4 regions of the Ruegeria sp. CDSA246 genome follow, and region 4 is predicted to be linked to each of the others. Evidence: riboswitches for the same ligand, from Rfam matches in the RefSeq annotation. Region 4 holds a riboswitch; each other region holds the start of a gene.
The links. Region 4 has a riboswitch for cobalamin ahead of AC2FI9_RS05390 (DUF1636 family protein). Riboswitches for the same ligand answer to the same signal wherever they lie in the genome.
Positions count from the first base shown of each region.

Region 1: another riboswitch for cobalamin. It lies ahead of AC2FI9_RS22095 (metal ABC transporter ATP-binding protein); the one in region 4 lies ahead of AC2FI9_RS05390 (DUF1636 family protein).
Region 2: another riboswitch for cobalamin. It lies ahead of AC2FI9_RS13810 (DUF1636 family protein); the one in region 4 lies ahead of AC2FI9_RS05390 (DUF1636 family protein).
Region 3: another riboswitch for cobalamin. It lies ahead of AC2FI9_RS14150 (hypothetical protein); the one in region 4 lies ahead of AC2FI9_RS05390 (DUF1636 family protein).

Region 1 is NZ_JBXWPD010000031.1:9,880-14,854, forward strand. Features, by position in the region: gene AC2FI9_RS22085 (metal ABC transporter solute-binding protein, Zn/Mn family) at 1-890, opposite strand, end outside; gene AC2FI9_RS22090 (metal ABC transporter permease) at 887-1,789, opposite strand; gene AC2FI9_RS22095 (metal ABC transporter ATP-binding protein) at 1,782-2,630, opposite strand; cobalamin riboswitch at 2,770-2,980, opposite strand; gene AC2FI9_RS22100 (acyltransferase family protein) at 3,289-4,975, shown strand, end outside.
Region 2 is NZ_JBXWPD010000009.1:194,608-199,582, forward strand. Features, by position in the region: gene cobN (cobaltochelatase subunit CobN) at 1-1,840, opposite strand, end outside; gene cobW (cobalamin biosynthesis protein CobW) at 1,844-2,899, opposite strand; gene AC2FI9_RS13810 (DUF1636 family protein) at 2,896-3,285, opposite strand; cobalamin riboswitch at 3,369-3,578, opposite strand; gene AC2FI9_RS13815 (hypothetical protein) at 4,150-4,320, shown strand; gene AC2FI9_RS13820 (hypothetical protein) at 4,563-4,975, opposite strand, start outside.
Region 3 is NZ_JBXWPD010000010.1:50,736-55,710, reverse strand. Features, by position in the region: gene AC2FI9_RS14160 (DNA polymerase III subunit gamma/tau) at 1-139, opposite strand, end outside; gene AC2FI9_RS14155 (protein-tyrosine phosphatase family protein) at 297-794, shown strand; gene AC2FI9_RS14150 (hypothetical protein) at 802-1,209, opposite strand; cobalamin riboswitch at 1,294-1,513, opposite strand; gene AC2FI9_RS14145 (alpha/beta hydrolase family protein) at 1,658-2,515, shown strand; gene rsgA (ribosome small subunit-dependent GTPase A) at 2,524-3,552, opposite strand; RNA gene ffs (signal recognition particle sRNA small type) at 3,711-3,809, opposite strand; gene AC2FI9_RS14130 (bifunctional 2',3'-cyclic-nucleotide 2'-phosphodiesterase/3'-nucleotidase) at 3,849-4,975, opposite strand, start outside.
Region 4 is NZ_JBXWPD010000003.1:153,349-158,323, forward strand. Features, by position in the region: gene AC2FI9_RS05375 (FecCD family ABC transporter permease) at 1-320, opposite strand, end outside; gene AC2FI9_RS05380 (ABC transporter substrate-binding protein) at 322-1,272, opposite strand; gene AC2FI9_RS05385 (ABC transporter ATP-binding protein) at 1,283-2,068, opposite strand; gene AC2FI9_RS05390 (DUF1636 family protein) at 2,065-2,421, opposite strand; cobalamin riboswitch at 2,523-2,728, opposite strand; gene AC2FI9_RS05395 (bifunctional enoyl-CoA hydratase/phosphate acetyltransferase) at 2,921-4,315, shown strand; gene AC2FI9_RS05400 (acetate/propionate family kinase) at 4,308-4,975, shown strand, end outside.

The DNA of each region.
Region 1 (4,975 bases), on a different contig from region 4:
GTTGCGTTCCCAAGTGCATTCAGCAGAGTGTTCAGATTGTGCTGGAACATCGCAAGGTAGCTGGTGGCAGGGCTACCCCGTTCCGACAAGGCGTCCGAGAACAGCCGTCCACCAATCACGATGCCAGTTTCATCCGAGATCTGCTGAATCAAAGTGGGGCTTGTGATGTTTTCAACAAACAACGCGGCAGCACCATCCGCCTTCAGTTGGTCAATCAGAACAGCAAGATCCTTGGCTGATGGCTCTGCCTCGGTGTCGATGCCAACCGGCGCAAGGAAAGTCAGGCCGTAGGCGTCTGCCAAATATCCAAATGCGTCATGTGCGGTCACAACCGTGCGGCGATTGGCGGGCAGACCTGCCAGCTTTGCCTTGGTTTCTGTATCCAGCGCCTCAAGCTGCGCGATATAGACCGCGGCATTGGCAGCGATTTCTTCGGCGTGCTCGGGCATCGCCTCTGTCATCACGTCGGCGACATTGGTCACGTAAATCATGCCATTCGACAGCGAATTCCAGGCGTGGGGGTCGATTTTGCCCTCGACTGTGACAGGCGTGATGCCGTCGGTGGCAACGTGCACGGTTGCGTCAGTGCCCGATTCAGCGATTAGGGTATCGGACCATGTCTCAAAGCCCAGACCGTTGACAAAGATGATATCCGCCTGGGCAACGGCCTTCGCATCTGCAACCGAAGGCTGATACACATGCGCATCCGCATCCGGACCCACGATTGTCGTAACTGTGGCCAGATCGCCCACGACTTCTTCAACCATGTCGCCGAGGATCGAAAAGCTGGCGACGATCTTGACGTTGTCTTCTGCCGCAACAGTCGGCAATGCAGCCAAAGCAAACGACACAGAGGCGATGCCGGCATAGAGTGACTTCACAAGAGTCATTGTGCTCTCTCTTCTTGTTGAATTTGGGCAATGGGGATGTCTTTGGAAACAGACGGTTTGCGCATCCGTCTGCCAAAACCAAGCGGACCGAAAATGGCGGAGAACAGAAAGAACCCACCGGCAACCAAAACGATCGCCGGGCCGGATGGCGTGTCCGGGAACAGGTAGGACAGGGTCAGGCCGATCCAGCAGCTGGACAAGGCAAATACAAAGCCCAGGACCAGTTGCCCGGTGATCGTACTGGCCCAATAGCGCGCAGCGGTCGCAGGCAGGATCATCAAGCCAACGGCCATCAACGTGCCCAGCGTTTTGAATGCCGCCAGCAGGTTCAGAACCAGCAGCAGCATAAAACCCTGATCAACCAGCCACGGCCGGCGCGTTTGAGTTTCGAAGAAAACCGGATCACAGGTGCTGACAATCAGCGGACGAAGCAGAACGGCGAATGCCAACAATGTTACCGTCGCCACCCCTCCGACAAGGATCATCGACGCGTCGTCGATCCCAAGGATTGATCCGAACAGGAAGCTTTTTAGTGGGACTGCGGACCCTGCTGCAGACAGAATAAAGATACCCACCGCCAGTGCGATCAGATACAGCGAGGCAAGGCTGGCATCGCTGCGCAGGATCGTCCGGCGTGCGAGAAAGGCGGTCAAAATGGCGACGCCAACACCCGCGATAAGCCCTCCGACCAGCAGTGACATGACTGACAAGCCCGCCGTGACAAAGCCGATGACGATGCCTGGCGTAATCGCATGGGCCATGGCCTCACCAGCCAGCGATAGGCGACGCAGAACAAGAAATGCCCCAACCGGCGCGACCGAAGCCGACAAAACCGTGGTTGCCACAAAAGCGCGACGCATGAAGGCAAAGCTCCACATTTCTGCGATCAGGTCATACATTGGCGTGCTCCGCTGTTGAATGGGTGCCACGGAACATCCAGGACGCCTGACTTTCCGAGAGGTATCCTTGCGCAACCAGCCGGTCTGGTGTCAGAACGTCATTCACCGGTCCATGGGTCGCCTCTTGCCCGCCCAAAAGCAGCGCGTGGCTGCAATAGTCCAGTACCGAGGAAAGATCGTGCACCACCAAAACCACCGCGCGCCCCTCATCGCGCCATCGGCGTATAATCGACAGCAGATGCGCCTCAGTACTTTGGTCGACGGCGGCAAACGGTTCATCCAGCAGGATCAGCGGCGCGTCCTGCATGACAACTCGCGCGAACAGCGCGCGCTGCAGTTGCCCGCCCGATAGCATATGCAGAGGCCGGTCAGCGATATCCAGTACCCCGGCCTCATCCAGCGCGGCGGCCATCCGGTCACGCGCCGCGGCGTCCAGCCCGGTACGATAACCAAACCCGCGCCAGGCACCCATCGCAGCAAGATCCCTCACACGGATGGGAAATCGGCGGTCGAACTCTGTCATCTGCGCCAGATACCCGATGTCACCAGGACGGCCCTGCGGCCAAGTCAAATTGCCCGAAAGAGGATCCATCAAGCCCAGCAGCATCTTTACAAAAGTGCTCTTGCCCGACCCGTTCGCACCAAGAACGGCAAGGGTCGTTCCAGCCGCGATATCCATGGAGAGGCGGTGAAACAATGTAAGGTCGCGGTAGCCCAACGTCAGATCGCGGATTTGTAAAACGGCCGTCATCAAATCACCGCGTAAATCGCGAGCCACAAGAGCGCCGACAGCGCCAGAGCCCCCGCCACCAGCACCGGAACGCTGAATTCTGTCAGACACTTACCCCTTTGGGTGTCAGCTTTTTGCAATGACAACGGCAACGCCTCCTGTGTTTGGACAGGGGCAAAGCGAGCGCAAGGTCGTGCACGGTACGGGCCGCTTGAAACATTGTCATCTCCCTCTGGGACACCCCGCCCAGGTTCATAAATTTCGGATGGCAGGTCTCCTGACTTGCGGGTCAAAGCTATCCCGATCCTTCCCAGGCTATTGCCCAGTGGACGATCTCGGGTCGCTCGCCGCCTACAGTTGCGGGGGCAGTCACGGAATTGGTCTTTTCACAGAACCGCACCGTATTCCCTTTTATCCCTGACCGCAGAATACAGTCGGGAACCATCACGTGGACCAAATACGAATTGATTTGATTCGACAAGAGCGCGAACCAATCGGTGATGGCAATTTGTACCAGGCTCCAATCGGCCAAAAAAATTCTACGATAAGGGTGCTAGCAATGGCAGTGACTTCGCGGGGCTCACTCAGAAGTTTTCAGCCTGGGTCTTGCAACGACCGGAACGCATAAACCTGCCAATACTTTGTTCGATTGGCTGCGGCGGCTCAAAGTTCCTCGACACACTCTTGACGACAGATACGCTTCGAAAGCTCACAGGCCCGAGCACAAAATACAAGAGTGGGTTTTGATTAAATGCTGTAACGGAAAGAAATTGATGGCCTTCGCAGCATTGCAGTTTTACCAGTGGTTCTTTTTCATTCCGGCATAAGCCTGTTCAGTGGAGGTTTTTTAGGCGTAGACGTTTTCTTCGTTATCAGCGGATATCTAATAACCTCTATTATCCTTGATGATCTTGGAAAAAATAGCTTCTTTCTTTTGAAGTTCTACGAGCGTCGGGACCGACGGATCTTGCCTGCCCTGAGTGTCGTCGTACTGGTGTGTATTCCTATCGCTTGGTTTACCATGCTGCCCGATCCACTGGAAAACTTCGGCCAGAGTGTCGTGGCCACGATGTTCTCTCTGAATAATGTTCTTCTCACGCTAACAAGTGGATACTGGGACCTCGCGTCCGAGTTCAAACCTCTGGTTCACACATGGAGCCTGGCAGTTGAAGAACAGTTTTACATAGTTTTTCCGCTTTTGCTTATGGCCCTGTACCCGGTAATTAAACACAGAACGGATCTGCTGGTTTGGGCTATCATCGGGTCCAGTTTCCTGGCGAGCGTACTGTTGGTTCAAACCCACCCGGAGAGCACATTTTATCTTCTGCATACACGCGCCTGGGAACTCGGATTCGGTGCATTGGGGGCATGTTGGGAAAATAAGCGCAAGGTTAGAGCGAGCAACAGTCTTTCGCTACTTGGCCTTATAGCGGTGATTGCATCTATGGTGATCTTTGACGGGACCATGCAACACCCGTCATACCTGACAGCCGTTCCGGTCGTCGGGTCTTTGCTCGTTCTCCTCTATGCAAAGGAAGGCACTTTTGTCGCCAAACTGCTGAGCATCAGAATTCTGGTTGGCATTGGCCTGATCAGCTACAGCCTGTATCTCTGGCACCAACCAATTTTCGCATTTGCGCGCATTGCGAGCTTTGAGGAACCCAGCCCGTATTTTCTTGCCAGCTTGATACCATTTGCATTCCTTTTGTCCTATCTGACCTGGCGTTTTGTCGAACAACCGTTTCGCAACAAAAACGCGATCTCTCTTTCACGCCTTGTTGTTTCGTGCACCGCAGTGACCGCAACGCTGTGTGCTGTTGGGCTTTCGCTGTATCTCGGCCAAGGCTTCCCTACACGCGTTTTCGACACGGATCGAGAGGTCGCAGCGGGGATGCACATTTGGTATAATCACCGCATCAGCCAATACGACGCAGATAAGTTTGATACGAACAGCGGCATCAACGTTTTGATTGTCGGAAACAGTCAGGCCCGTGATTTTGCGAATATTCTCATTGAGATGGGCATAATGAAGGATGCAAATCTAATTTATCGCGACGCGCTCAATGTTTGCGAGCCCAGGCTTTGGGACGATGACACAAAATCTTTGATACAAAATGCTGACGCGACTTTCTTGCCAATCGTCAACCTTTCTGGCGCTTGCAAACTCTTTCTTGAAAACGGGCTTGCCGCGCAACACAATATCGTCTTCGTCGGCCCCAAACACTTTGGTTACAATCTCAATGCATTCACCTTACTGCCCAGATATGGTCGGCCAAACTATACGACGAAGGTATTCGAAGAAATAGTTGAGGCAAACAGGCAGAATGCGTCGGTCATACCGGCTGGTTTGTATGTCGATATCATCAGCTACGCGACCACAAATGGGAATCAGATCCATGTTTTCGATCAAAATGGAGACATTATTTCTGCGGACCGAGTGCATATTACCCAAGCCG
Region 2 (4,975 bases), on a different contig from region 4:
AGAACTCATCCAGCAGCGATTCCAGCCGAACCATCCGATCCGGGGTACCGCTTTCCTTCATTGGCGGTGGGATATGGCCGAGCGTGACCGCCCCGATCCGGCGCTTGGCCTGCGCGGCCTCGCCAGGGTCGTTGACGATGAAGGGGTAAATGACAGGCAGGTCGCCGATCAGCGCTTCGGGCCAGCATTCGTTGGACAGCGCGACCGACTTGCCGGGCAGCCATTCCAGCGTGCCGTGCGCGCCGATATGGATCAGCGCATCCGCACTAAGACCTTTGCGCAGCCAAAGGTAGAAGGCCACGTAGCTGTGGCGCGGGGTACGCGACAGGTCATGATAATCGTCATCACGCAACTCGGGCGTGCCGCGTTCAGGTTGCAACGCGACCAGCGCCTTGCCGCGGCGCAGGGCGGTGAAGTGGAACGCGCCATCTGCAAAGGCCGGATCATCCTCGGGCTTGCCCCAGACGATTTCGAGGTCTGCGCGCAGTTGTTCCGGCAATTCTGCTAGCGCAGTCAGATATTCGCCAAGCGACCACGTAATCCGCGCGTCCAACAACGTATCAGAAATCGGCTGGGCAGGAGCGGTGTCATACCCTTCGCCCAGCAGGTCAGACAGCATCGCCTCGGCCGAGGCCAAAGCATCAAGGCCTACCGCATGGGCCATCTGCCAATCCTTGCCGGGATAGGTGGACAGCACCAAGGCGGGCACCTGATCCCCTTTGGGCTTGTCGTTCAGGTTCAGCCAGCCGACGACACGGTCGATGATGGCCTCGATCCGTTCCGGTTCAGCCCGGTGGGCAAAACGTGAATACTCCAGATGCGGGTCACGCTTGCCCGGTTCCTTGAACGAAGCAATGCCTGCAGAAATTCGCCCGTCCACTTCAGGCAGGACAACGTGCATAGCCAAATCAGCGGGCGAAAGACCGCGTTCCGCCTCGGCCCAGGCTTTGCGGCGGGACGTAGCGAGAGCAACCTGAAACACCGGCACATTGGCGGCGTCCAGTGGAGAGGTGCCGGATGCGCCTTTGCCCGAAAACGCGGTGGCGTTGATGATGGCCGACGGTTCAAGGGAGGCGATGTTCTCGCGCAGCCAATCGGCGGCTGCAGGTGCTTTCAGCGAGGGAGCGAACATGCCTACAGCTTCGATGCCGCGTTCCCGCAATCGGCGGATCAGGGCTGCGACCGGGGCGGTGTCTGCAGATGTCAGATAAGCACGATAGAAAGTCACCAGAATACGCTTCGCGCCGCTCGAGAATGCTGTTTCGACCGGGACTACGCCACGATCCGGGCACCACGCGCCGCACTCTGGCAAGGTCTTAGCGCCCATCACCGGCCCGGCATAAAGCCCCGCCGCAAGCGCCATTTGAGCCAAGGCCGCTTGCGCCGCGACTTCGCCACCGGTGTCACACAGATGCGCAAGCCGCCGCAGGGTTGAGACGGGCAGGGTGGAGTAATCATCCAGCCGCGTATCCTCACGCCCATCGGCAGGTAGGACGGCCAGTGCGATCCCCTTGGATTGCGCCAGCGCCAGAACTTGCTGCAAGCCATAGGACCAGTAAGGCACGCCGCCGATCAAACGGATCAGAATGCCCTTGGCGCCCTCGAGCGTTTGCTCGACATAAGTGTCGACGGACAACGGGTGTTTCAGTGCTGTCAGGTTCGCCAGCCGCATTGTCGGCATTCGCCCTTCGGCCCCGCCACCGCGATGCCAGCCCGCCGCGAAAGCACCAAGGTCACTGTCCGAAAAGGACAGCACCACCAGATCCGCCGGACTTTGGCCCAGATCGGTCGGGGTCTCGGTTTCCTCGAGCCCGTGGCTTTCGCGGAAGACGACGTGCATGGCTTACTCGGCGGCCTCGGTCACGCCCACGAGGATATCGCGGATCGTGGCCTCTTTGATGTCGTCGTGTTCGGCGATGACCACCAGACGCGAACGGCGCTCTTCACCGGGTTCCCACGGGCGGTCATACTGGTGACGTACGCGGGCACCAACGGCCTGCACCAGCAGACGCATGGGTTTGCCCTGAACGGCGGCATAGCCTTTGACGCGCAGGATGTTCAGCTCATTGGCCAGACGTTCGATATTGGCGACCAGTTGGGCCGGGTCGGTCTGTTCAGGTAACTCGACGATGATGCTTTCGAAATCGTCGTGTTCGTGGTCGTGATGGCCATCGTGATGCGACGGACGGGCATCCATGTCATCCTCGGCGGCCGCTTCCAGCCCCAGCACGACGCGCACGTCTACGGCACCTTCGGCGACTTCGACCACTGGCAGCGGACGCGGAGCTTCGGCGGCGATGACTTCTTTGGCTTTCGCCACACCTTCGGCGCCCGCCAGATCGGGTTTTGTCAGCAGGATGATGTCGGCGCACGAGATCTGATCCTCGAACACCTCTGACAGGGGCGTTTCGTGGTCGATCGAGTCGTCAGCCAGGCGCTGGGCGTCCACGGCTTCGACACTCGGAGCGAAGCGCCCGGCGGCGACGGCCTCGGCATCGGCCAGAGCGATCACACCGTCAACGGTGATCTTAGAACGGATATCCGGCCAGTCGAACGCCTTCAGCAGCGGCTTCGGCAGCGCCAGACCAGAGGTTTCAATCAGAATGTGATCGGGGCGCGGCTCCAGCGCCATCAGTGCCTCGATGGTCGGAATGAAGTCATCGGCTACGGTGCAGCAGATGCAGCCATTGGCCAGTTCCATGATGTTTTCCGCCGGGCAATCCGGAATGGCGCAGGATTTCAGGATATCGCCATCGACGCCAACATCGCCAAATTCATTGACGACCACAGCCAGACGCTTGCCCTGCGGGTTCTGCATCAGGTGCTTGACCAGCGTGGTCTTGCCCGAGCCCAGAAAGCCGGTGATCACGGTGACGGGAAGTTTTTCAAGATTGCTCATTTCAGGGCTCCAATCGGGGGAATGCGGGCCGCACAGTTTTTGCGGAAATGTTCGGGGCGCTCACGCCATTTCACCAGACCGTCTTCAGCGGCCAGATATTTGGTGACGCCTTCGACGATGGTCTCGACATGGTCGGCCTCGTCGAGGTTTTCATAGACGAAGGTCCATCGGGACGGGCCACCACGCAAAACGATCGAACATCCCTGATCACAGTTCGACAGGCATTCCACCGGCTTCAGGTCCACGCCGTCAGGCAAACCCGCCTGTTCAAGCGCTGTGTGCAGCAAAGTGCCGGGTCGCTGAGCGTCATCTTCGATGGGCAACCCACGGCGGCATGTCGTGCAGACCAGCAATTCGACTGGTGCGGTCTCGGTCACGTCTCTCATCCCCCTAATCCTTTGTACGGGGGACGGGGTTTCATGCGGGCCACGTGTGCGACATGGACCCGACACCGGAACACCCCGCCCGGTTTCAACTTCGGGTGCTGGCAGGTCTCCCGGCTTGCGGATGTCAGAGCGTTTGCCCTGTCGGATGTCCCGCCTTCCCGGCCTATTGGGCCAGTGGCTTTGGGCACCCTCTCCGGTCACGGTCGCGGGGGCGGCTGTGCTTGGCGATGACATCGCTGGCACATTCCCTTTTCATCCATCCGAGGATGGACACCAACGCATGCGACATGCGGCACGGGCAGGGGGCTTGTCAAGCACGACTGAGGATTGAAAACCGGTTAAGTCAGAAAAGCGACCAGCCGAAGTCAGTCAGCGGCATCCGATGCGATCCGATCACGAAGCCAGGAGCAAAACAGCCCCGCAGCCGCGGATGATTGAGCGCTTCCGGGCTTGGCAATCAGGTAGTGCGGTTGTGCAAACGGAATCGCTGGACCGGCAATCGCAACAGGCGCGCCTTGGGCAATCGCGTTCTGTGCGAACCTTTGGGCAATATTAAGGAAGCGGGCAAAGGCGCGACAAAGACAAAGCACATCCCTCTACCACTGTCGCATTGTGCGTCGCGCCGTTTGTTCGCGGGAAAAGATTTGGCACGTGTGGCATTACTTTCAAACCGCTTCGACATTTAACCCCGGACATCAACGGCGACGGTTATGCTGTTCCAGAAGCCAGTAGGAACATGATACCCAAGTGTATACGCCCGAATTTGCGAAAGCAGCGCAGAAGGCTAAGTGTTTGAAAAAGAAGTGGAGGCGAGTACCAATTTCGAACTTGCGTAAAGGAATTAAATTTCTTAATAAATAACAATTGTTTAGTGAGATTTTATCGGTACGTGGGCTTGCGAATGTTGCGGGATTGTTGGTTGAAATTGTTCATTGGCTTAACGCCATCAAGGATGATGCTCGATTTTTGGTTCAAGTGGATTTTGGTGCAATGATCACAGCAACGCTGATTGCTTTCAGGCGCGTCGCAGCCTGAATGCGCCGTCACTCGACCTTCCGCCCGTCAAGATATGAGCCGGTGTTCGGATACCTTGAACGCTGCTTCAATAGCTGCACGATTTCGTCGGCAACAACTGCCATTTTGTCATTTGAAAGATTCTGATGCCGGTTTGCCAGAGTAGTCAGTAGTATACGTAATTCTTCATCCGGAATGGAGCTGTCTAGAGCCACCGACATAATGCTGGGGCTTACAACGCGTGCTAAAACAGTTGAGCGCCGTTAGACAATTGCTCCCGGATCGAACGTCGCGTTCTGGAGGTGTCTAAACCTGGTTCGTTCGTGAAGGTAAGTGTCGTGAGCGAACTTTTCCTCCGGTAGTCGTTTCTCTGCGATCTTCCGATGGAACCTTACAAGTCTAGCAACGTCTTTGACTACAGTGGTGGTCGTTTTCAGTACATCCAGCTTTTTGTCCGAACGGATGTATTCTCGAGCGTCCGCTTTGCACTTGAAACCTGCGAAAAGCAAAGCGTTTGAATCGAGTAGCAGTCGCACCGTGCGACTTTCCCCCATCGAAATGGTTATGCCAGGCTCCACCAAATGATGATGTAGAATAAAGTTCCTTAGACCCATGGCAAAACTATGCGCGCCGGAGTTCTTCCCGATTACCCTTCCAATTCCCCGGGTGTAAGATT
Region 3 (4,975 bases), on a different contig from region 4:
AGGCCTGCGCGATCCGATCCGCTTCGAACGCATTTTTCAGCGTGCGCACCATTGCGTCCTGTCCAACCAGATCTGCAAAGGTTTCAGGGCGGTACTTGCGGGCAAGAACCTGATAGGCGGGGCTGGGCGTTTCGGTCATGTCTGCTCTGTCAGATTCGTGTCAGAAATGCAGCGTAGAGACCCGGGCCGCCCGCGTCCACAGCATGCTTTGTGGAATTTCGGTTTGGACAGCGTCTGTAAGCGGGATAAATAGGCTGTCAAAATCTGGTGGGCCGGTGGCAGTAGGAGCATAAGCTTTGGCAAAATTTGCAATCTACGCGCTGCCTGTTGGCACAGGCACCTTGGCGCTGTCCCCCTTGCCTAGCGGCGGCAGTGGGTATGTGGATGATCTGAGGGTGATACAGGACTGGAACCCCGATCTGGTGATTTCAATGACCACCGAGGCCGAGATGCGGCAGGTCGGCGCAGGCGGTTTTGGTCGAGACGTTCAAAGCAGGTCCGCGACCTGGGTGCATCTTCCGGTCGAGGATTTTGGCACGCCGCCCCTGCCAATCGAAACTCTTTGGCCCGACGCCAGCGCAGCCGCCCGGCAGGTGCTGTCCGACGGTGGACGCGTGCTGGTGCATTGCCGGGGCGGTTGTGGGCGGTCGGGGATGGTCGCGCTGAGGCTCATGGTGGAAAGCGGTGAAGATCCAAACCACGCGCTAAACCGGCTGCGCTTGGCCCGACCATGCGCGGTGGAAACGGATGAGCAGATGGCTTGGGCCATGAAACCGGCCCAGAGCGATCGGTGAACTAGGATCAGGCCGTGGCTTGTTGAACAACCTGATGCGATGGACGCGGTGCAAGGGCCGATGCCTGAAGCATGGCGCAAGGCAAGGCCGCCAAAACACCAGCAGGCAGAGTGGAAAAGTCAGGGTTGAACATCATATCGGCGTATTCGTCCAACGTGTCGGCCGAGTCGCCCGTGTTTGCCCCGCAATAGACCCTGATCCGGGCCGGGCTGGCGCGAAACCGTGCGGTGCAACCCTCATCGCAATGGGTCAGTTCGCTGGAGCCGTCCACCTCAAATTCGCTGGTCGTCATTGGTTGTGCTGTTGCCATCGCCTCGGCCAATGCCCGAGCCATTTGGGCCAATGCGGGGCATGTTTTCCCCGTTTTCTGGCACAGGGTGGCGGTGAATTCGTGGGTCGTTGTCTTCCAGATCATAATGCGCCCTCCGCGCGGTGAGCGGGGGACGTGGAACAGGGAACTCAGCGTACTGAAGACCTGCCCGGACACCCCGCCCGAGTTTCGGTTTTTACTTTGATGGCAGGTCTCCTGACTTGCGGGTCATTGCTTTGCCGACCTTCCCAGCCTTTCGGCCAGTGGTATTTCGGCATTGCTTACCGCTTACAGTTGCGGGGGCAGTCGCGGCCTTGGTCTGTTCCGGCATTGCCGGGCTGGACCGCACCGAGTTCCCTTTTCATCCCGCCCCAATATAAGGACGAGAACCATCACCTCATCGCTAGCGGTTGTAGGTGGCTTGAGTCAAGCGGGCTGTTTTCCATCGTTCAAGTGGACGCTTGGTCACTTTGAAAATCTGTTGACTCTAGTCGCGCAAAAGCGCCGATATGCCATATGTGAACCGAATAGTTCAGATGCTTGCGAGGGCACCATGTTGGACAACACTCCGGTCGTTTTGACCGAAGATTTCACGTTTTCTGCCGGAGAGGCCGAACTGTCGGCACGGCTGTATATGCCTGCCTCGGCACCTGATGTGGCGGTTGTAGTCCATGCAGCCACAGGCGTACCGCGCGACTATTACCAGCATTTTGCGCGGTGGTTGGTGGAAGAACAGGGTATGGCCTGTCTGACCTATGACTATCGCGATTTTGGCCACTCTCTACACGGGCGCCTGCGCGATTCGCAGGCCACGATGGCTGACTGGGCGTTGATCGACATGCCCGCTGCTCGCGCCGAAATGCGGCGCAGATTTCCCGCCGCCCAGCAGTGGAGCATTGGCCATTCGGTGGGTGGAATGCTGGGGCCAATTCAGCCCGATATTGAGCAGATCGACCGGATGATCTGTGTCTGTTCAGGTTTGGTGACGGTATCCGACCACCCCTGGCCGTATCGCGCACTGGCGACAATGTTCTGGTATGCCCACCCGCCATTGCTGGTTAAGGCATTGGGATACCTGCCGGGCAAGGCACTTGGGTTCGGCTCGGACCTTCCGGCACGTGTCTACTGGCAGTGGCGCAAATGGTGCACCGCTGCGCTGAGCTATGTGCCGGATATCGGCAAAAGCCTTCCAGACGCCCGTTGGGCTGCGTCGGAAACACCCGTCGATCTGTTCACAATGGACGATGATCAGGTGGTGCCCCCGAACGCGGTTTGGCGCCTGGCCGATCTTTACGGTCCCAAAGCCCGCCGGCATCAGTTGTCGCCGAAAGACTTTGGATTGGCCGAGGTCGGTCACATCGGCGCATTTGCGCGCCGAAATGCGGCCATATGGCCCCGGTTAATCGCCTGAGCCGGTACTTACAGCTTTTTGCGGGATTTCTTGTCCTGCATCACCGATCGTACCATCTTACCAAAGGCCTTGTCGCGCGCACGAGACTGCGCAACGGTTTCCGAGTTCCTTTCATCTTCGCGCCGCAGCTTTCGCCAGCGCTCCAACCGCTCGGTGTCCAGTGATCCGTTTGCAATCGCATCCTGCACGGCGCAGCCCGGCTCGGCCTGATGCTGACAATCGGAAAAGCGGCAGGTCTGAGCCAATTCCAGAATGTCAGAAAAGACCTCATCGACGCCATCCTGCGCATCCAGCAACCGCAAAGCCCGCATGCCGGGTGTATCGACCAGCCATCCGCCGTTCTGCATCGGATGCAACGCGCGGGCAGTTGTCGTGTGCCGCCCGCGCGCGTCGTCCGCGCGAACGCCGGACGTTGCCTCATCCAGGCCCGTCATGGCGTTGACCAATGTTGTCTTGCCGACACCGGATGAGCCGACCATTGCGGCAGTCTGCCCGGTGGAGCACCAGGACAGAACTTGCTGCACGTCCAGGGCATCCAAAGCATTGATAGCCAGCACGGTCAAAAACGGAGCCAGCGACTCGGCTGCTTTGGAGAAATTATCAGGATCGGCGCAGGTATCGGCCTTGGTTAGAACGATCACCGGATAGCACCCGGCCTGGTGTGCCAAAGCCAAATACCGTTCCAGTCGGGCCAGATTGAAGTCAGCATTGCAGGAACTGACGATGAACAGCACATCCACATTAGCAGCAATCAACTGAGCCTGGGCCCCGGTTCCGGCGGCGCGGCGTTTCAAAAGGCTGCGGCGTTCCAGCAGCTGTTGAACGCGGTTATGATCATCCGCCAATACCCAGTCGCCGACGGCGAAGTCGCCCGTCGGCTGGGCCAGGGTGAGCAGAGGTGTTTCACCGTTGATGTTTGCACCGATCAGACGATCACGGTGAACGGCTGTGATGCGAAAGGGAACGCACGAAGGATTGGCCGCATGTTGGGCGGCAAAGTGTGAGGACCATCCCAGGTCCGAAAGTGTAAAAGACATTGTTCTGCCTGTGTTCAGGTACAGCAATCCGTCTGGATGGCGGTCGCGCATCCAGCGGTAATGTGTTCAGGCAGGTGTGAGGGTCGGCCTCAGAAACGCTTTGCCTGAAGGGTTTTTGCTACAATCATAAAAGCCCTCCTGCGGCTAGCGGTTCAAGTAAGTGAGAGGTTGGACATCGACCCAAGCGGGGCTCGTTGTGGCTGCTTCCTTCCGGACCTGACCAGGTTGGCGAGGCGCTCGCCCGCGCCAACCTCTCGAATTTTGATATAGGGAAGACACGCAGAGATGACAACCCGTCACAGTGACAGTTGTATGTGCAAAAACCCCTCGGCATCCGTGCCAGCCAGCTTTGGGCTGAACTCTGCGATGTCCGCGAGATGACGCTGTGCCTTTGGACCGGTCTTCAACAGGACAGTGGACCCTGGCATGGGCGCAAAACGGAATGGGCAGGGACCTTGTTCCAGCGATTCTGTGGGCATTGCACCGGTCAGGTAGCCCTTCAACGCGTGTTGGATCGGCAAGGCTGGAACGTTGATGACTTCGGCGTCTTGTATGAACGGAAAATGTCCACCGCCGCTGGCGCGGTAATTGTTCAGTGCAACGACAAAGCGGTGTTCGGCCGTCACTGCGTGGCCCTGGAAACGAAGATCTGAGATGCGCCGGTATGCCGGATTTACCAGTCGCCCTTCCGCATCGAACCGAGGCGGTACGCTGAGGTCGATCACGTAGCTTAGCCCGAACAGAACATCGAAATTGTGTCCGGCTCGATCAGGATTGACCAATTCAGTTTGCGCGCCGGGTTTCACCTGATTGAAAACGCCCGCAGACATTTCAAGCCAATCTCTGATGTGCTCTCCTGACACCGCGACCGAACGAAGTTCGTTTGGAAAGATGTTCAGATCGGCCACGTGGCGCATGCGCATTACGCCCGCAGGAATGTCCGAGTAAAAGCGAGGCCCGGCGCGACCGCCGAATTTCGAAGGCGCTACGGCAGACAGCAATGGTGTCGCTTCATGGGGTGTGCCCTTCAGGATCTGGCGCACGGCCGAAGCCTGTGCTGCGGCCACCATCGCAAGCCCTCGATCCTTGGCGCAAAAGCTGAAATAGCTGTGCAGGTGCTGATCCGTATGCCCAATCGGTTCGTCGGCCCGTTTTCGTGTTGCGGAATGCACATCCGAAAATAGCGCCACCAACAGCGTGTCTTCGGCCGAAGGTTCAGCACCTGAGACCGGGCGCAGTTCAGTGCGATGAGCCGCGACCGACCAGCCCTTTTCTGCCGAGGCAAACAGCGTCAGATCAATCACGCCAAGATGAGATCCGGCAGATCCCGGCATGACAACAGGTGTGCCATGCACCATACCGCCAGTGGCATCGACGTGTTCCAGCCCAGCGTGTGACTTCCCCGGCAAGGTCAGATGCGTGT
Region 4 (4,975 bases):
ACAGCTCCCGCCGCAGCGCCAGAGGACAGGCCGAACAGAAACGGGTCCGCCAGATCGTTGCGTGTGGTGGTTTGCAGGACAACGCCGACGATGCCCAACCCGGCACCGATCACGGCGGCAAACAGCGCGCGTGGTAAGCGCAGGTCAAACACGATGCGGTGGAGCGGAGACATTTCCCCTTCCACCATTCCCGTGCCCAACAAGACACCGGCCAGTGCGTCAGAGGCCGGGATGGATGTGGTCCCGTAGACCGTCGAGGTTAGCAAAAGGGCGGCCAATACAGCCGCCCCCAGCAAGAGTGTAAGGCCAAGTCGGCCCATATCAGTTCAGGCCCGGGTGCATGGCTTTGGCCATTTTCGAAATTGCTTCGATATTTGCCGGTCCGGGTGTCAGTTCCTCGTAGCGCAGACCAATCCAGCGTTCGTTCTTGACCGCATCCGTCTGAGACATCACGGGATGGTCCTGCAGGAACTTGAAGGTATCTGCGGCGCCGTTTCCAGTTTGATAATCAAGTAAAACCAGGAATTCCGGGTTCGAAGCGGCAACAGCCTCCCACGAGGAACGTCCCCAGCTGGTGTCCATATCATGGGTGACGTTCTCGCCGCCAGCGGCAGCAATCATCGCGTCGGGAATGGCAAATTTACCAGCCGTAAACGGGGCATCGGCGGGGCCGTCCAGCAGGAAAACGCGGGGTTTCGGCAGGTCGGCTGTCTGTGTCTCGATCGCGGACAGTTCTTCTTTCCAGCCGGAAACAAGCTCTTCTGCCTTGTCCTCAACGCGCATGACTTTGCCCAAGCGAAGGACGTCGGTGAACAGCAAATCCATGCTGGCTTCGGGGCGATCCTTATCCAGATGTACGCAGCTTTCCGTCAGGATCATCGTTTTGATGCCAAACGGCGCAAGCGTGTCGGGGGTCACGTCACCGCCCGGCTTCATGCCATAGTACCAGCCAGCAAAGAAAAGGTCGGGTTCGACAGCGACCAGATTTTCAACTGTCGGGTACTTAGGCGCAAGTTCCGGGATGTCGCCGCGCAGGGTGTCAAACTCGGGGCTGGTTTTGTACCAGCCGGTGATGCCCGTCAGGCCAACGATCTTGTCCTGCAAACCCAGCGCAAAGGCCATGTCGGTCATGTTCATGTCGTGCACGACCAGCCGCTCGGGCTGAGTTTCAAACACCATCGGCTCGCCACAATTGTCGACAGTGATCTCGTGCGCTGTTACGGCACTTGCAAGGCCGCTGATCAGTGCTGCGCACCAGAGAGTTTTGTTCATGTTGTTTTTCCTAGTTTGAGGTAGTGGTTCTTCGGATATCCAGTGCCGGGATCATGCGGCCTTCGTGCTGAAAGCTAAGAAAATCGACACCAAACGTTTCACGGACCCTTTCGGGTGTCAGCACTTCGTGCACCGGGCCGAAACCGGTCAGGCGCGTGGATTTCATCAACGCGACATGGGTCGCGAATTCGGGGATCATGACCAGATCATGGACGATCATGACGACCGTAATGCCCAGCTCGGCCACCAACGACAGCATGCGTCCCTTGGCGTCCGGGTCCAGATGGTTCGTCGGCTCATCCAAAAACAGCAGTGAGGGGTTCTGCGCCAGCGCCCTTGCGATATGAGCACGCTGGCGTTCCCCGCCAGATAGCACGGCCATCCGTTTGTCTGCGAGGGCGACGAGTCCGGTCAGTTTCAGGATGCGGTCCAATTCCAAGGCGTGCTCAGCGGCAGATCGGTCGGCACGGATCGGGATTTGCCCGAGGGCCACGTAGTCGCGCAGAAACAAACGCCCGTCCGGCGATTCCTGCTGACTGACTACGGCGATCATTCGGGCGCGGTCCATCGCCGAAAGCTGCCGAAGACTGCGCCCCTTTACCAAAACGTCCCCCAGCACAATCTCTTCACCGCCGCACAAAAGATTCAGCAACGTTGTCTTGCCCGCACCGTTTGGGCCCGCAATTGCCAGGGTTGCCCCTTCATTCAGTTCGAAATTGACGTTTTGCAGCAGTACGTCGCCGTTCAGGGCGTAATACTCCAGCCCGCGCGCCTCAAGGAAAGCTCCGCAGGTCATGCGCTTGTCTCCAGCTTTAGCCGTGGCAGGCGCGCCAGGATCTTATCAAGAAGGGCAGGCGGGCGCTGCGATGCGTTGGTCCAACCGTCACCGCTGCGATGGTATTGACGTGCAAATTCGGCCAAAGCATCCAAGTCCTCAGCCGATTGGATGTCACCGAAAAGGTACTGCGCTTTGTCGAATGCCTGAAACCCGACGGTTGTGGGCCGACCGCAACCGGCCATGCAGGAAACGCTGCGGATGCCAAAACTGGATGGAAGCTTGCTTGCAAGCGCAGCGCGCAATGAATCCGCCCGGTCAGAGCCCTCGCAGGTCTCGCAAATCAGAAGGAAATGATCAGGACTGATCGACATGGCCCACTCCGCCTGTTGCCAAGCGCGGACAGAAGGTGCCAATCATGTCATCACGTCTTAGACGTGTCATAAAGCCTCCTTCCAGGACGCCCCGCCCCGGGTTGGTTGAACATCGGATGGTAGGTCTCCTGACTTGCGGGTCGTGGCTTGGCCATCCTTCCCGACCCATTTGGGGTCAGTGGGTATTTGGCGTCGCTCACCGCTTACAGTTGCGGGGGCAGTCACGGACTTGGCGCTTGTTGGCAACCTCACCGTATTCCCTTTTCATCCCTTGGCGAACCACAGGGAACCATCGCGGTGATGCTTGCCCGAGTTCCGATTTTGGGTCAAGCGATAATACTCAGCGCCCCACGCACAGAGGTCATTTGTCATTTGCCAACGATCTGACTACGCTGCGTCGCAGAAATGTAGGGGCAAAGGTGGATATGTTCTGGTTTCGGGGGGCGAACATCCAATGTTTGAAACGACGAACGCACATTCAAAAACAAAGCCAGGCGAGATGAAAATTCAAGAAAGCCGAACCTATTCTCAACTGAAGGTAGGCGACAAGGCGCAGGTCACCCGATTGTGCACCGTGGACGACTTGTACGCGTTTGCCTCGGCTTCGGGCGACCACAACCCGCTGAACCTGGCAGCCTATGACGGTGATGGAGATGGGCGCCCCGAGGCTGTCGCGCCCGCTTTGTGGCCTGCTGGTCTGGTGGCCGCAGTCATTGGGAACATCTTGCCGGGGGCCGGTACGCAAACACGTCGGGCGGATCTGAGTTTTCATGCTTCGGTTTTGGCGGGCGAAGAACTGACTGCCTTTGTGGCTGTTACAGAAAAGCGTGAAGACGGCGACCTGACCTGTTCCGCCGAAGTGCGCCGGGTCGGGGATAACGCATTGATCCTAAGCGGCACCGTACAGGTCACGCCACCGTCGCGGCATTTGACCTTCGACTCGGTCGAGGTACCGGGACTGATCGTTCAGCGTCACCGGCACTTCGACGCTTTGTTGGAAAAGGCACGTCCTCTGGACCCGATGGCCACAGCGATCGTCGCCCCGGAAGAGCCGAATTCGCTAGGCGGGGCATTGCTCGCGTTGGAAAACGGCATCATTACTCCGATTTTGGTGGGCGACCCGGACAAAATCACCGCCGCTGCCGCCCAGCTTGGGGCCGATTTGTCCGGAGTTGAAATCATTGAAGCGCGAGACCACGAAGTGGCCGCCCAACGCGCGGTCGGACTGGTCGTTGAAGGTAAGGCCCGGATGCTGATGAAAGGTCACTTGCACACAGATGTCCTTCTACGCGCCGTTCTTCGCCGCGAAAACGGCCTGAGGACCGGGCGACGCTTGTCGCATGTGTTCGTCATGGACGTGCCGGGCATGTCCCGGCCCATCATGGTTACTGATGCGGCGGTGAATATTGCACCGGATCTCGAAACCAAGGCCGATATTGTTCAGAACGCCATCCATCTTGCGCATTCTATTGGCATCGAGATGCCCAAGGTTGGCGTCTTGTCGGCGGTTGAGACCATCAACCCGCATTTACCGTCGTCTGTCGATGCGGCGCTGTTGTCGAAAATGGCCGAGCGTGGACAAATCACCGGCGGGCTGGTCGATGGCCCTCTGGCAATGGACAATGCGGTTGATCTGAACGCCGCGCGGACAAAAGGCATCACCTCACCGGTCGCGGGGGTCGCAGACATTCTGGTTGTTCCGAATATCGAAGCCGGCAACATGGTAGCCAAGCAGCTGACATATATCTCTCATGCCGAGGCTGCCGGCGTCGTGATAGGTGCTGCGGCACCGATTATCCTGACATCTCGGGCAGATGACGATGCTTCGCGGCTGGCGTCTTGTGCTGTCGCGGCGCTGCATGCAATTGCGAATGAAGGCAAAATCCATGGCTGAACATGTTTTGGCACTGAATGCCGGGTCGTCCTCGTTGAAATTCGCGTTGTACGAACTGGTCGAGGATCGACGCCCCAGTATGCGCTGGCGCGGTCAGATCGAGCGGTTGGGGGATGCCCCACGCCTGTTGGCCCAATCGGCGGGGGGGCGATCTGTCGATCGCCAGCTGTCTGGGGCTAAAACACATGACGAGGCCATCAATGCGTTTCTTGAACTTACCCGCGAATACCTGCCGGACACTCACGTCCGGGCCGTGGGCCACCGCGTCGTTCACGGCGGGCCAGTCTATTCGGAACCTGTCGTGGTGGACGAGCACGTCTTTGATACGCTAAGCGGTTTCATTCCCTTCGCACCTTTGCACCAACCCTACAGCCTTGCGGGTATCAAGGCGGCCGCGGCAGCCTTTCCGGGTACCACCCAGATTGCGTGCTTCGATACCGCGTTTCACCGGACGCATCCTTGGGTGAATGATACTTTCGCCCTTCCGCAACGTTTTTACGAGAAGGGTGTGCGCAGATACGGGTTTCACGGGCTGAGCTACGACTATGTCTCGCAAAAGCTTAAAGAAATTGCGCCGGGTTTGTACGACGGTCGTGTCGTTATTGCGCATCTGGGAAATGGCGCGTCGATGTGTGCGGTGTCGGGCGGTCGGGCCGTGGC